Linked DNA regions of Azoarcus sp. CIB. The protein of the gene in region 2 interacts with the protein of the main gene of each other region in a pairwise test. Links are inferred from orthologs where the notes say so. Each region holds a gene or a part of one and is shown on either strand. Other genes may lie near its edges.

Region 1 (4,340 bases), 1.3 Mb from region 2 along the record:
CGGCAGCGAAGTTCGGCACGCCCGCTTCCGACGGCGGCATGAGAGCGGCCAGGAATGAGGTTCCGATGGGGTTGATGTGATCGCGTGCGACGATGCTGGCGGTTGGGAGGAGGCATGCCTCAAACCCGCAAAGCAAATGGGCCACCTCGAAAGGTGGCCCATCTACTTGGCTTTACTGGCTCCCCGACCTGGGCTCGAACCAGGGACACACGGATTAACAGTCCGTTGCTCTACCAACTGAGCTATCGGGGATCGGTATCGTCTGCTCATGCAGGATGCTGCAGGAGCCAAATTTTGGCTCCCCGACCTGGGCTCGAACCAGGGACACACGGATTAACAGTCCGTTGCTCTACCAACTGAGCTATCGGGGAATTGAGCCGCGCATTATAGGTAGCGCACGGCTATGCGTCAATATTGCTTGCGCGGATTCTTAAGCCTTCACGACCGTGGCAATCGCCTTCGCGACGTAGCCGATGTTGCGCGAGTTGAGGGCGGCGAGGCAAATGCGGCCAGTCGACACGGCGTAGATGCCGAAGTCGTTCCTGAGCTGTTCGACCTGCGCGGCCGACAGGCCGGTGTAGGAGAACATGCCGCGCTGCTGGATCACGAACGAGAAGTCCTGCGCGACGCCGGCCGCCTTCAGGTTTTCGACCAGCCCGGTACGCATCGCGCGGATGCGGTCGCGCATGCCGGCCAGTTCGTCTTCCCACATCTGACGCAGTTCGGCCGAATTCAGCACTGCCGCGACGATGGCGCCGCCATGGATCGGCGGATTGGAGTAGTTGGTGCGAATCACGCGCTTGACCTGCGACAGCACGCGGGCCGACTCGTCCTTGTTCGCGGTGACGATCGACAGGGCGCCCACGCGCTCGCCGTAAAGCGAGAACGACTTCGAGAACGAGCTCGAAACGAAGAATTGCAGACCACTGGCGGAGAACAGGCGCACGGCGACCGCGTCCGGCTCGATGCCGTCGGCGAATCCTTGGTAGGCCATGTCGAGGAAGGGCACAAGGCCGCGTTCGCGGCATGCACCGACGACCTCGCCCCACTGGGCTTCGGTCAGATCGGCCCCCGTCGGGTTATGGCAGCAGGCGTGCAGCACGACGACAGAGCCCGGGGCGAGCTGTTCGAGCTTGACCTTCATGCCGGCGAAGTTCACGCCGCGGGTGCTTGGCTCGTAGTACGGATAGTTCTCGACCGGGAAGCCGGCGGACTCGAACAGCGCGCGGTGGTTTTCCCAGCTGGGATCCGAGATGTAGACGGTTGCGCCGGGGACCAGGCGCTTGAGGTAGTCGGCGCCGACCTTCAGCGCGCCCGTGCCGCCCAATGCCTGGACGGTGACGACCTGGCCGTTGGCGATGAGGGCCGAATCCTTGCCGAAGAGCAGGTTCTGCACGGCGGTGTTGTATGCCGCGGGGCCTTCGATCGGCTGGTAGCCGCGCGGCGGCATCGCTTCGAGACGCGACTTCTCGGCCGTCTTCACAGCTGCGAGCAGCGGAATCTTGCCGTTGTCGTCATAGTAGACGCCGACGCCGAGGTTCACCTTCTCAGTGCGCCCGTCGGCGATGAAGGCCTCGTTCAGTCCGAGGATCGGGTCACGGGGTGCCATCTCGACGGCGGCGAAGATCGAAGCGGGCATTAAACAACTCCAGGTTGGGCGGGGGGCGTCGGGGGACTGAACCTGTCGCGTTGGTGACGGTCCATCCTGCCGTGCCTTGAGCCGAGTTTTGCGAAATAATGCGCATTTGCCCGACTCTGTTTCGTCTATCGCAACAAACGGGCAAGCGCTTGAAACAGCCGGAAATTCTAGCATGACGAGTTCGACGGACAGTGTTCCGGTGGTGACTTTCGAAGGGAGTCCGTTCAGACTCCATCAGCCTTTTGCGCCCGCGGGCGACCAGCCGGCAGCGATCGATCTGCTGACCGAGGGGGTGTCCGACGGCCTGATGTTCCAGACCCTGCTCGGCGTGACCGGCTCGGGCAAGACCTACACGATGGCGAACGTCATTGCGCGCTGCGGCCGACCCGCCCTGGTGCTGGCGCCGAACAAGACGCTAGCCGCGCAGTTGTACGCCGAATTCCGGGAGTTCTTTCCCGAGAACGCCGTCGAATATTTTGTCTCGTACTACGACTACTACCAGCCGGAAGCCTATGTTCCGTCGCGCGATCTCTTCATCGAGAAGGATTCAAGCATCAACGAGCACATCGAGCAGATGCGCCTGTCGGCAACGAAGAGCCTGATGGAGCGGCGCGACGTGGTGATCGTCGCGACGGTGTCGTGCATCTACGGTATCGGCGACCCGGTCGATTACCATGCGATGATCCTGCATCTGCGTGAGGGCGAGCGCATTGCCCATCGCGACCTCGTGCAGCGACTCGTGGCGATGCAGTACACCCGCTCCGACATCGACTTCCGGCGCGGGACCTTCCGTGTGCGCGGCGACGTGATCGACGTGTTTCCGGCGGAGAATGCCGAGTATGCGGTGCGGATCGAGATGTTCGACGACGAGATCGAGCATCTGACGTTGTTCGACCCCCTTACCGGGCACCTGAAGCAGAAGCTCGTCCGCTTTACCGTTTACCCGTCCAGCCACTACGTTACTCCGCGCGCGACGGTGCTGCAGGCGATCGAGGCGATCAAGGATGAGCTGCGCGATCGAGTCAGTGATTTTCAGCGCGCGGGTAAGCTGGTGGAAGCTCAGCGCATCGAGCAGCGCACGCGCTTCGATCTGGAGATGCTCAACGAGATGGGGTTCTGCAAGGGCATCGAGAACTACTCGCGCCATTTGTCGGGGCGCGGCCCAGGCGAGCCGCCGCCGACGCTGATCGACTATCTGCCGCCGGACGCGTTGCTGTTCGTCGATGAGTCGCACGTGGCGATTCCGCAGGTGGGCGGCATGTACAAGGGTGACCGTTCGCGTAAGGAGAACCTCGTCGAATACGGATTCCGTATGCCGTCGGCACTCGACAACCGGCCGCTGAAGTTCGAGGAATTCGAGCGCCTGATGCCGCAGACGATCTTCGTGTCCGCGACGCCTGCGAATTACGAGGCGACGCACCAGGCGCAAGTCGTCGAGCAGGTCGTCCGCCCCACGGGGCTGATCGACCCCGCGGTGGAGGTCAGGTCCGCAAGCACTCAGGTCGACGACCTGCTGTCCCAGGCCAAGCGCCGTATTGCCGTGGGTGAGCGCGTGCTGGTAACGACGCTGACGAAGCGGATGGCGGAGGACCTCACCGATTATCTTGCCGAAAACGGCATTCGCGTGCGTTACCTGCATTCCGACATCGACACGGTCGAGCGTGTCGAGATTATCCGCGATCTGCGTCTCGGGGAGTTCGATGTGCTGGTGGGCATCAACCTGCTGCGCGAAGGTCTGGATATTCCCGAGGTGTCTCTTGTGGCGATTCTGGACGCGGACAAGGAAGGTTTCCTGCGTTCCGAGCGCTCGCTGATCCAGACGATCGGGCGGGCCGCACGGCATATCCACGGCCGCGCGATCCTATACGCGGACGTGGTGACGCGCTCGATGCGCGCCGCGATGGACGAGACCGAGCGACGTCGGGCAAAGCAGCTCGCGTTCAACGCCGAACACGGTATCGTCCCGAAGTCGGTGACCAAGCGCATCAAGGACATCATCGACGGCGTCTACTCGAGCAGCGACGAGCGCAATGCGAATGTAGCGCAGGAGGCGCGGGCCGAATATTTCGCGATGGACGAGAAGTCCGTCGCGAAGGCGATCCGGAAACTCGAGAAGGAAATGCAGGAACATGCCCGCAACCTCGAATTCGAAAAGGCTGCAGCAGCCCGGGACGAATTGTTCAGGCTGCGCCAGCGCGCGTTCGGCGCGGACCAGCATGGGGAGGCCTGAGAGGTGACGTCGTGACGAAAATCCTGTTCGTATGTACCGGCAACATCTGCAGATCCCCTACTGCCGAAGGTGTGGCGCGGCATGCCATCCGCGCGGCGGGGCTCGACGGGGTGATCGAGGTCGAATCGGCCGGGACGCACGGCTATCACGTCGGTGAGGCGCCCGATCCGCGCACGCGCAAGGCGGCCAAGAAGCGCGGCTACGATCTTTCGATGTTGCGGGCGCGAAAACTCGAACCGGCGGACTTCGAGGCCTTCGACCTGTTGCTCGCGATGGACACCGGGCACCTTGAGATCATGAAGCGAAACTGTCCCGACGAGCATCGCGGCAAGGTCAGGCTCTTCATGAGCTACGCACGCCGCTTCAAGGCTGACGAAGTGCCCGATCCCTATTACGGCGGCGAGCGCGGGTTCGATCTGGTACTCGACTACTGTGAAGATGCGATCGGGGGGCTCGTCGACGTGCTGAGGT
Region 2 (8,657 bases):
CCAGCCCCAGCGGCTGGCGCCCTCGAAGTCCAGCCTCCACTTGCCGTCCGGCTTGATCGTCATCTCGCAGGGCGAGTGCATGATCGAGTCGAGCTTGGCGAAGGCGTTCGACACCTGCACGTCCTCGTGCTTGAAGGGCACGTCGACGAACGAGACCTTGCGGTACTTGCCCGGCAGGGTCATCGCCTTGATGCGGCTCATCAGGCCGCGGCGGCCTTCCTCGATGACTTCGTAGGCGAACTTCTCGTAGGCCTCGATGCCGTCGGCGCGGATCACCTCTTCCACCAGCTCGCGGATCATGTGGCAGCCCGCGATGCGGGTCTTCTCGTCGAGGATCCAGTACTTCGGCGTGCGCACCGAGCGCTGCGACTCGTGCAGCCAGTCGCGCAGCGGCTCGTCGTTCACCCCGGTCTTGCGGCAGGTGATCATGTAGCCGTCGCCGAAGCGCTGCGTCTGGCCGGTGGACATCGAGCCCGGCGTCACTGCGCCGGTGTCGATCACGTGGGTGACGCCGCCGACCCAGCCGATCAGGCGCCCGTCCCAGAAGATCGGGACGATGGTCGCGATGTCGCACGGGTGCACGTTGCCGATCGCGCAGTCGTTGGTCGTGAACATGTCACCGGGATTGATGCCGGGGTTGCCCTCCCAGTTGTTCTCGATCATGTACTTGATCGCCGCGCCCATCGTCCCGACGTGGATGATGATGCCGGTCGAGGTCAGCACGCAGTCGCCCGCGGCGTTGTACAGCGTGAAGCACAGTTCGCCTTCCTGCTCCACGATCGGGCTCGCGGCAATCTTCTTGGCCGTCTCGCGGGCATGCACCAGGCCGCCGCGCAGCTTGGAGAACAGCTTCTCGTAGCCGATCGGGTCGCTGTCGCGGAATTCCAGCTTCTCCTGGCCGTTGTAGTAGCCAGTCGCCTTGGTGCGCTCGATGATGCCGTCGCGGAACTGCTTCAGCGTCTGGCCGTTCTTCAGCAGGTCGGCGAGGCCGACTTCCTTGTTGCTCAACATATTCATGATGGGTCTCCTCGATGATGGTTGGCCCCCGGGACGGCTCCAGTCCCGCCCCTGCGCGGGGCGCCGGTCGTCCCGGTACGGCCCGGACGGCTACCGGACTTCTTTGAGGTGGAACAGGCGGTGCTTGTCGACCGTGGTCTCGAAGCCGTCGGGCACGACGAAAGTCGTGGCATCCGATTCGATGATCGCGGGCCCGACGATGTGGTTGCCGGCCTTGAGCGATTCCATCTTCCACAGCGCGGCCTCGACCCAGCGCTTGTGGCGGTAGAACGGACGGGTGCCGAGATAGGCTTCCTTGGGCGGGATCGGGCCGCAATCCACGTCTTCCGGCAGCACCGGCTTCTGCGTCACGACCATGCCGCGCAGGATCGCGCCCGTCACCGAGAACCCGAGTTCGGGCGACCGTGCCGAGTTGGCATAGACGCGCCCGTAGGTGTTCTCGAAGGCCTCGATGATCTGGTTCCAGTCGGCCGCCGTCGCTGCGGTCGACACCGGCGACACGATTTCCAGGTCGTTCAGCTGCCCCATGTACTGCATCTTGTAGCCGGGGATCAGCAGCACGTCTTCCGGCTTGTAGCCGTTGATGACGAACTCGTCGATGACCTTCACTGCCAGCTCTTCCCACGCGTCCTGCAGGCTCGCGCAGGCCGCCGCCTTGTCCGCATCGCTTGCGAACTGGGCGACGCCGAGGTCGACCGACTTGTCGTAGCGGTACTCGAAGTCGGCGCACGCGCAGCCGAAAGCCGAGAAGCCGGCGGCCCACGCGGGCACGACCACGTCCTTGAAGCCGACCCCTTCGGTGTAGCCGTAGGTATGCACCGGACCGGCGCCCCCGTACGAGAAGCACGTGAACTCGGCCGGGTTGTAGCCCTTCGCGCTGATGTTGGCGCGCAGGTACTCGGACAGCGTCAGGTCGAGCAGCTCGATCACGCCGGCCGCCGCATCCTCGACCGACAGTCCCAGCGGATCGGCGATCTGCGCCTTGATATGGTCACGTGCGCGCTGCACGTCGAGCTTGATCGCGCCGCCGAGGAAGTTGTTCGGGTTGAGGTAGCCCAGCACCACGTGGCAGTCGGACACCGACACCGTGTCGAGTCCGCTTTCCGGCCAGCAGGTGCCGACGCGGTAGCCGGCGCTGTCGGGACCGAGCTTGATCGACTTGCTGTACGGGTCCAGACGCACGAAGCTGCCCGCGCCCGCGCCCACCGAGTCCATCGCCACCAGCGGCAGCGACAGCACCAGGCGCGCCATGTCCGGATCCGACTTGATCGCGAAGCTGCCCTTGGTGATCAGCGCGACGTCGAACGAGGTGCCGCCGATGTCCGAGCACGCGATGTTCTCGTCCCCCAGGTACTCGCCCAGCAGTTTCGAGCCGATCACGCCCCCGATCGGGCCGGAGACGATGGTGCGTGCCAGTTCCTTCGCCTTCCACGAGATCGTGCCGCCGTGCGTCGCCATCACGCGCAAATCGAACTTCGCGCCGTGCTTCTTGAAACGGTCGCTGACCTTCTTCAGCGTCTGACGCGACGGTTCCGCGCCATAGGCCTCCAGGATCGTCGTGTTCATGCGGTGGCTTTCCTTGCGCGACGGGTAGTAATCCACCGACGCGAACACCGGGATGTCCACCTTCAACTTCTGCAGCTCGTCCTTGACGAGGTCACGCGCCCGCTGCTCGCTCGTTTCATTCTTGTGCGACTGCAGCAGGCAGATCACGATCGCCTGCGATCCGGCTTCGACCAATTCGCGGGTGGCCTGACGCACCTCGTCCTCGCGCAGCGGAATCACGATCCGGCCCTGCACGTCGGTGCGCTCGGCGACGCCGCGGGTGCGCGACACCGGCACCAGCGGCTCGTCGTAGCGATGGGTGTTCAGGTGGATGCGGTCTTCCAGCGCGTAGCCGAGATAGCTCTGCAGCGCGCGCCCCATCGAATGGATCTGCTCGAAGCCGCGGTTGCAGATCAGGCCCACGTCCAGGCCCTTGCGCATCAGGATGCGGTTCAGCATCGCGGTGCCGGAATACACGCAGGTGACGAGTTCGGGATAAACGTCATCAACTTCCCGGCCCCAGTGGGCCAGCGCGTCCACCGAGGAGTTGTAGATCGCGAGCGACTCATCGCCCGGGTTGCTCTGTGCCTTGCCGACGACGAAGCGGCCGTCTTCCCGCACGAAGAAGGTATCGGTCATCGTGCCGCCGGCATCGATGCCCATCACCTGTACTTGTGATGCTGCCTGTTGGACTTCCATGTTTGTCTCCATCATCTCCTGGATTGTCGAGTCGCCGATGCTGCCGGCCCCCGCAAGACCTATTGCAGCGGACGTGCCAGATTTCGGCCGCTGCAACGCACCAGACCGATGAGCCCGGGAATGGCGGAGAAGCGCCGCGCGCCTCGTGCACCGCAACAGGAAACGCTGCGCGGGGCGTACGACCAGAAAATGGATGACCGTCCGGAAGTCGAACGGACGCACCGGTCACCGCTCGGGGCGTCCGGACGATGCGAACAGAAAGAAACGGGACAAACGGGAAGAGGCGGAGACCGTCCGTGTCAGCACGGACGGCATGGAGCGCACCGCGAGGGCGCGTAACCGGGCGGAGCACGAAGCCCCAAGTGCCGTTGCGTACGGCACAAACGAAAATGCGAAGCCACAAGGGCTTCGCATTCGTTGTTTACAACAGGAAAGATTTCTTCGTCAGAACGGGATGTCGTCGTCGAAGTCCCCGAACCCGCCGCCACCGCCCGACTGGCCCGGCGCCTTCTGCGCCGGCGCCTGCTGCGGAGCCTGGCGCGCAGGCGCCGCGGCCGGGGCATCGTAGCCACCGCCCATCGGCGCATCTCCACCGCCGCCGCCCTGGCGCGAACCCAGCATCTTCATCTCGTCGCCGCGGATCTCGGTCGTGTAGCGGTCCTGGCCGTCCTTGTCCTGCCACTTGCGCGTCTGCAGGCGCCCTTCGACGTAGAGCTGGCTGCCCTTGCGCAGGTACTGCGCCGCGATCTCGGCCAGACGGCCGAAGAACACCACGCGGTGCCACTCGGTCGCTTCCTTGCGCTCGCCGGTCGCCTTGTCCTTCCACGTCTCGGTGGTCGCCACGGTGATGTTGCAGATCGCGTCGCCGCTCGGCGCATAGCGGGTTTCCGGATCGCGGCCCAGATTGCCGATCAGGATGACTTTGTTCAACGAAGCCATGAGGTTCTCCTCGGATGTTTCAGGTTAGTGCGCCGCCGACGCCGGCGTTACGCGGCGGGCGGGCGGATTCATTGAGGCTGCGAGCAGCAGCCAGATCACGGCGAGCACGCCGCACACGAGGTTCACGGCGCCCGTGCCGAAGTGTTCGGCCAGCCAGCCCCCCAGCATACCGCCGAGGAACAGCCCGGCCGACTGCAGCGTGTTGTACAGACCGAGCGCCGTGCCTTTCGCATGCGCCGGCGCCACCTTGGAGATCCAGGACGGCAGGATTGCCTCGAGCACGTTGAAGGCGACAAAGAACAGCGTCAGCCACAGGCCCAGCGTCACGACACTCTGGCCGAAAGCGAAGAGCCCCGCCTGCACGACCACCAGCAGCGCAACCGCAGCGCCGAACACCAGCTTCATGCGATTGTGCCGCTCGGCCGCGATAACCGCCGGCACCATCACCGCGAATGACAGCACGACGGCAGGCAGATAGACCTTCCAGTGCTCGGGCAACGGCAGGTTCGCCCCGCTCACCAGCGCAGCCGGCACCATCACCCACATCGCCGTCTGGATCAGGTGCAGCACGAACACGCCGACGTTCAGGCGCATCAGCTGGCCGTCCCGGAACACCTCGCCGAAAAGCCCGGTCGGTGCACGCGGCACTGGCGGCGCAGCCGGCACGACATACAGCACCACGCCGATCGCCGCAGCCGCGAGCACGGCCGTCAGCCAGAAGATCCCGCTCATGCCGATCGCATTATACAGAAGCGGCGCCGCGACCATCGACAGCGCGAACACCAGTCCGATGCTCGAACCGATCATCGCCATCACCTTGGTGCGATGCTGGTCGCGCGTCAGGTCCGCCGCGAGCGCCGTCACCGCCGCCGAGATCGCCCCCGCGCCCTGCAGCGCACGCCCCGCGATCACCGTCCCGATATCGCTGGCCAGCGCCGCAACGGCGCTCCCGATCAGGAACAGCACCAATCCGAACACGATCACCGGCTTGCGCCCGAATCGATCCGACGCCGCGCCGAAGGCCATCTGCAGGAAGGCCTGTGTCAGCCCGTAGGCGCCGATCGCCAGCCCCACCAGGGTCAGGTTGTCACCCCCGGGGATCGTGTGCGCGTGCACCGAGAACACCGGCAGGATCAGGAACAGTCCGAGCATGCGCAGCGCGAAGATCGCGGCAAGGCTCGCGCCAGCCCGGCGTTCTGCGGGGGTCATCGGATCGTGCTCGGGTCGGGCCATCGGTCTCGGGGCGGGAACAAAACGGCGATTCTAGCACCCGCCGCGCGCCGGTTTGGCTTGCGTCGGCGTTCTCTCGTATAGTGGCACGTTACCCTTCGTCAGCCCGCCCCATGGACGAAATCCGCATTCGCGGCGCCCGCACCCACAATCTCAAGAACGTCAGCCTCGAGTTGCCGCGCAACCGGCTCACCGTGATCACCGGATTGTCCGGCTCCGGCAAATCCTCGCTGGCCTTCGACACGCTCTACGCCGAAGGCCAGCGCCGCTACGTCGAATCGCTGTCGGCCTACGCGCGCCAGTTCCTGCAACTGATGGAAAAGCCCGACGTCGACCTCATCGAGGGCCTGTCGCCCGCGATCTCGATCGAGCAGAAAGCCACCAGCCACAATCCGCGTTCGACGGTCGGCACGATCACCGAAATCCACGACTACCTGCGCCTGCTCTTTGCGCGCGCCGGCACCCCGCATTGCCCCGACCACCCCGAGCGCCCGCTCGAGGCGCAGACCGTCTCCCAGATGGTCGACCACGTCCTCGCGCTGCCCGAAGACACGCGCCTGATGATCCTCGCGCCCGTCGTCGCCTACCGCAAGGGCGAACAGAGCGACCTCTTCGCCGACCTGCGCGCGCAAGGCTTCGTGCGCGTGCGCGTCGACGGCCGGATCGCCGAACTCGACGCGATGCCCGCGCTCGAAAAGGGCCGCCGTCACACCGTTGAAGTCGTCATCGACCGCCTCAAGGTGCGCGCCGACCAGCGCGGCCGCATCGCCGAATCCTTCGAGACCGCGCTCACCCACGCCGACGGCCGCGCCGTTGCGCTCGAGATGGACACCGGCACCGAGCACCTCTTCTCCGCTCGCTTCGCCTGTCCCGTCTGCAGCTACGCGCTTGCCGAACTCGAGCCCCGCCTGTTCTCGTTCAACAACCCGGCCGGCGCCTGCCCCAAATGCGACGGACTCGGCCAGGTCGAATTCTTCGATCCCGCACGCGTCGTCGCCCACCCCGAACTCTCGCTCGCCGCCGGCGCGATCCGCGGCTGGGACCGCCGCAACCAGTTCTACTTCCAGATGCTCGCAAGCCTCGCCGACCATTACGGCTTCGACATCGACACCCCCTTCGGCGAATTGTCCGACGAGGTCCGACAGGTCGTCCTGCACGGCTCCGGCCGCCACAAGATCGCCTTCCGCTACCTCTCCGACAACGGACGCATGGTCGCGAAGGAGCACCCCTTCGAAGGCATCGTCCCCAACCTCGAGCGCCGCTTCCGCGAGACCGACTCCACCGCCGTGCGCGAGGAACTCACCAAGCTGCGCGCGACCCAGGCCTGCCCGAGCTGCCACGGCACCCGCCTGCGCACCGAGGCGCGCAACGTCCTCATCGGCGACCGCTCGCTGCACGAAATCAGCCGCATGCCGCTGGGCGAAAGCAAGGCCTTCTTCGACGGACTCGCGCTCACCGGCCACCGCGGCCTCGTCGCGGCCAAGATCGTCAAGGAAATCTCCGACCGCCTCAGCTTCCTGATCAACGTCGGCCTCGACTACCTCTCGCTCGACCGCTCCGCCGACACCCTCTCCGGCGGCGAAGCGCAGCGCATCCGCCTCGCCAGCCAGATCGGCTCCGGCCTCACCGGCGTCATGTACGTCCTCGACGAACCCTCGATCGGCCTGCACCAGCGCGACAACGACCGCCTCCTCGGCACGCTGCGCCAGCTGCGCGACCTGGGCAACACCGTGATCGTCGTCGAGCACGACGAGGACGCGATCCGCTGCGCCGACTACGTCGTGGACATGGGCCCCGGCGCGGGCGTGCACGGCGGCGAAATCGTCGCGCGCGGCACGCCCGCCGACATCGTCGCGAGCGAGGCATCGCTCACCGGCGCCTACCTCGCCGGCCGCTACACCATTCCCGTGCCGGCACGACGCTCCGCCCCCGACCCGGAGCGCCACCTGCTGCTTCTAGGCTGCACCGGCAACAATCTCAAGAACGTCGAACTCACGCTCCCGGTCGGTCTCCTCACCTGCATCACCGGCGTGTCGGGCTCGGGCAAGTCGACGCTCATCAACGACACACTGTACGCCCTCGCCGCCAAGCACCTCTATGGCTCTACGACCGAGCCCGCCCCGTTCTCGGCCGTGCACGGCCTCGACCACTTCGACAAGGTCATCAACGTCGACCAGAGCCCCATCGGCCGCACCCCACGCTCAAACCCCGCGACCTACACCGGGATGCTGACACCGGTCCGCGAACTCTTCGCCGGCGTCCCCGAGGCGCGCGCCCGCGGCTACGGCCCCGGCCGCTTCTCCTTCAACGTCAAGGGCGGGCGCTGCGAAGCCTGTCAGGGCGATGGCCTGATCAAGGTGGAAATGCACTTCCTGCCCGACATGTACGTCCCCTGCGACGTGTGCCACAGCAAGCGCTACAACCGCGAAACGCTGGAAATCCGCTACAAGGGCAGGACCATCTACGAAGTCCTCGACATGACCGTCGAAAACGCCCTCGAATTTTTCCGCGCGGTCCCCACCGTCGCGCGCAAGCTCGAAACGCTGATGGACGTCGGCCTCGGCTATATCCGCCTGGGCCAGAGCGCAACCACGCTCTCCGGCGGCGAAGCCCAGCGCGTGAAGCTCGCGCTGGAGCTATCCAAACGCGACACCGGCCGCACCCTCTACATCCTCGATGAACCCACTACCGGCCTGCACTTCCGCGACATCGAACTCCTGCTCGGCGTACTCCACCGCCTGCGCGACCACGGCAACACCATCGTCGTCATCGAGCACAACCTCGACGTCATCAAGACCGCCGACTGGCTCATCGACCTCGGCCCCGAAGGCGGCGACCGCGGCGGCCGCATCCTGTGCAGCGGCCCACCCGAACTCATCGCCGCGCATCCCGACAGCCACACCGGCCGCTACCTGAAACGCATGCTCACGCCTGCCACGCGCGGGTAATGCAGAAAAATGCAGGCAATCGCGCTTACAATTTGAAGCGGACCACCTTCGAGTATTCCGGACAATACGGCGGCCAGCGCACAGCACCGCCTACAGAATTCAGGAGAACCTCATGCCCGAAGTCCCGAGCGACGTACAGAGCGTCTTCCTCGATCGCATCGAGCGCCGCGTCAAGATCCTCAAGACCCTGCTGGAGGCCGGCCTGGGCGTCTATCAGGCCACCGAGGAACAACAGCGCAAGCGTGCCATCGAGCAGGTCGTGCGCATGACGGCCCGCTC

The links.
Region 1: the proteins of uvrA (region 2) and uvrB interact in binary tests that used the Escherichia coli proteins (3 or more experiments, as listed by UniProt). The link is inferred for Azoarcus sp. CIB from one-to-one orthologs.

What each region holds. Positions count from the first base shown.
Region 1 is NZ_CP011072.1:3,149,179-3,153,518, reverse strand. Bases 1,437-4,340 are described here. They hold uvrB (excinuclease ABC subunit UvrB), read left to right. Parts: upstream 1,437-1,811; coding sequence 1,812-3,869; downstream 3,870-4,340. Other genes in these bases: AzCIB_RS13935 (low molecular weight protein-tyrosine-phosphatase), read left to right, coding at 3,881-4,340; AzCIB_RS13945 (amino acid aminotransferase), read right to left, coding at 1,437-1,639. Outside these bases: AzCIB_RS13960 (Lon protease family protein), read left to right, coding at 1-58; more of AzCIB_RS13945, read right to left, coding at 431-1,436. UniProt on the Escherichia coli protein: The UvrABC repair system catalyzes the recognition and processing of DNA lesions. A damage recognition complex composed of 2 UvrA and 2 UvrB subunits scans DNA for abnormalities.
Region 2 is NZ_CP011072.1:4,466,716-4,475,372, forward strand. The notes cover bases 5,222-8,578. They hold uvrA (excinuclease ABC subunit UvrA), read left to right. Parts: upstream 5,222-5,543; coding sequence 5,544-8,378; downstream 8,379-8,578. Other genes in these bases: AzCIB_RS20020 (MFS transporter), read right to left, coding at 5,222-5,409; AzCIB_RS20030 (hypothetical protein), read left to right, coding at 8,491-8,578. In the rest of the region: AzCIB_RS20005 (hydantoinase B/oxoprolinase family protein), read right to left, coding at 1-1,017; AzCIB_RS20010 (hydantoinase/oxoprolinase family protein), read right to left, coding at 1,108-3,261; ssb (single-stranded DNA-binding protein), read right to left, coding at 3,706-4,200; more of AzCIB_RS20020, read right to left, coding at 4,225-5,221; more of AzCIB_RS20030, read left to right, coding at 8,579-8,657. UniProt on the Escherichia coli protein: The UvrABC repair system catalyzes the recognition and processing of DNA lesions. UvrA is an ATPase and a DNA-binding protein. A damage recognition complex composed of 2 UvrA and 2 UvrB subunits scans DNA for abnormalities.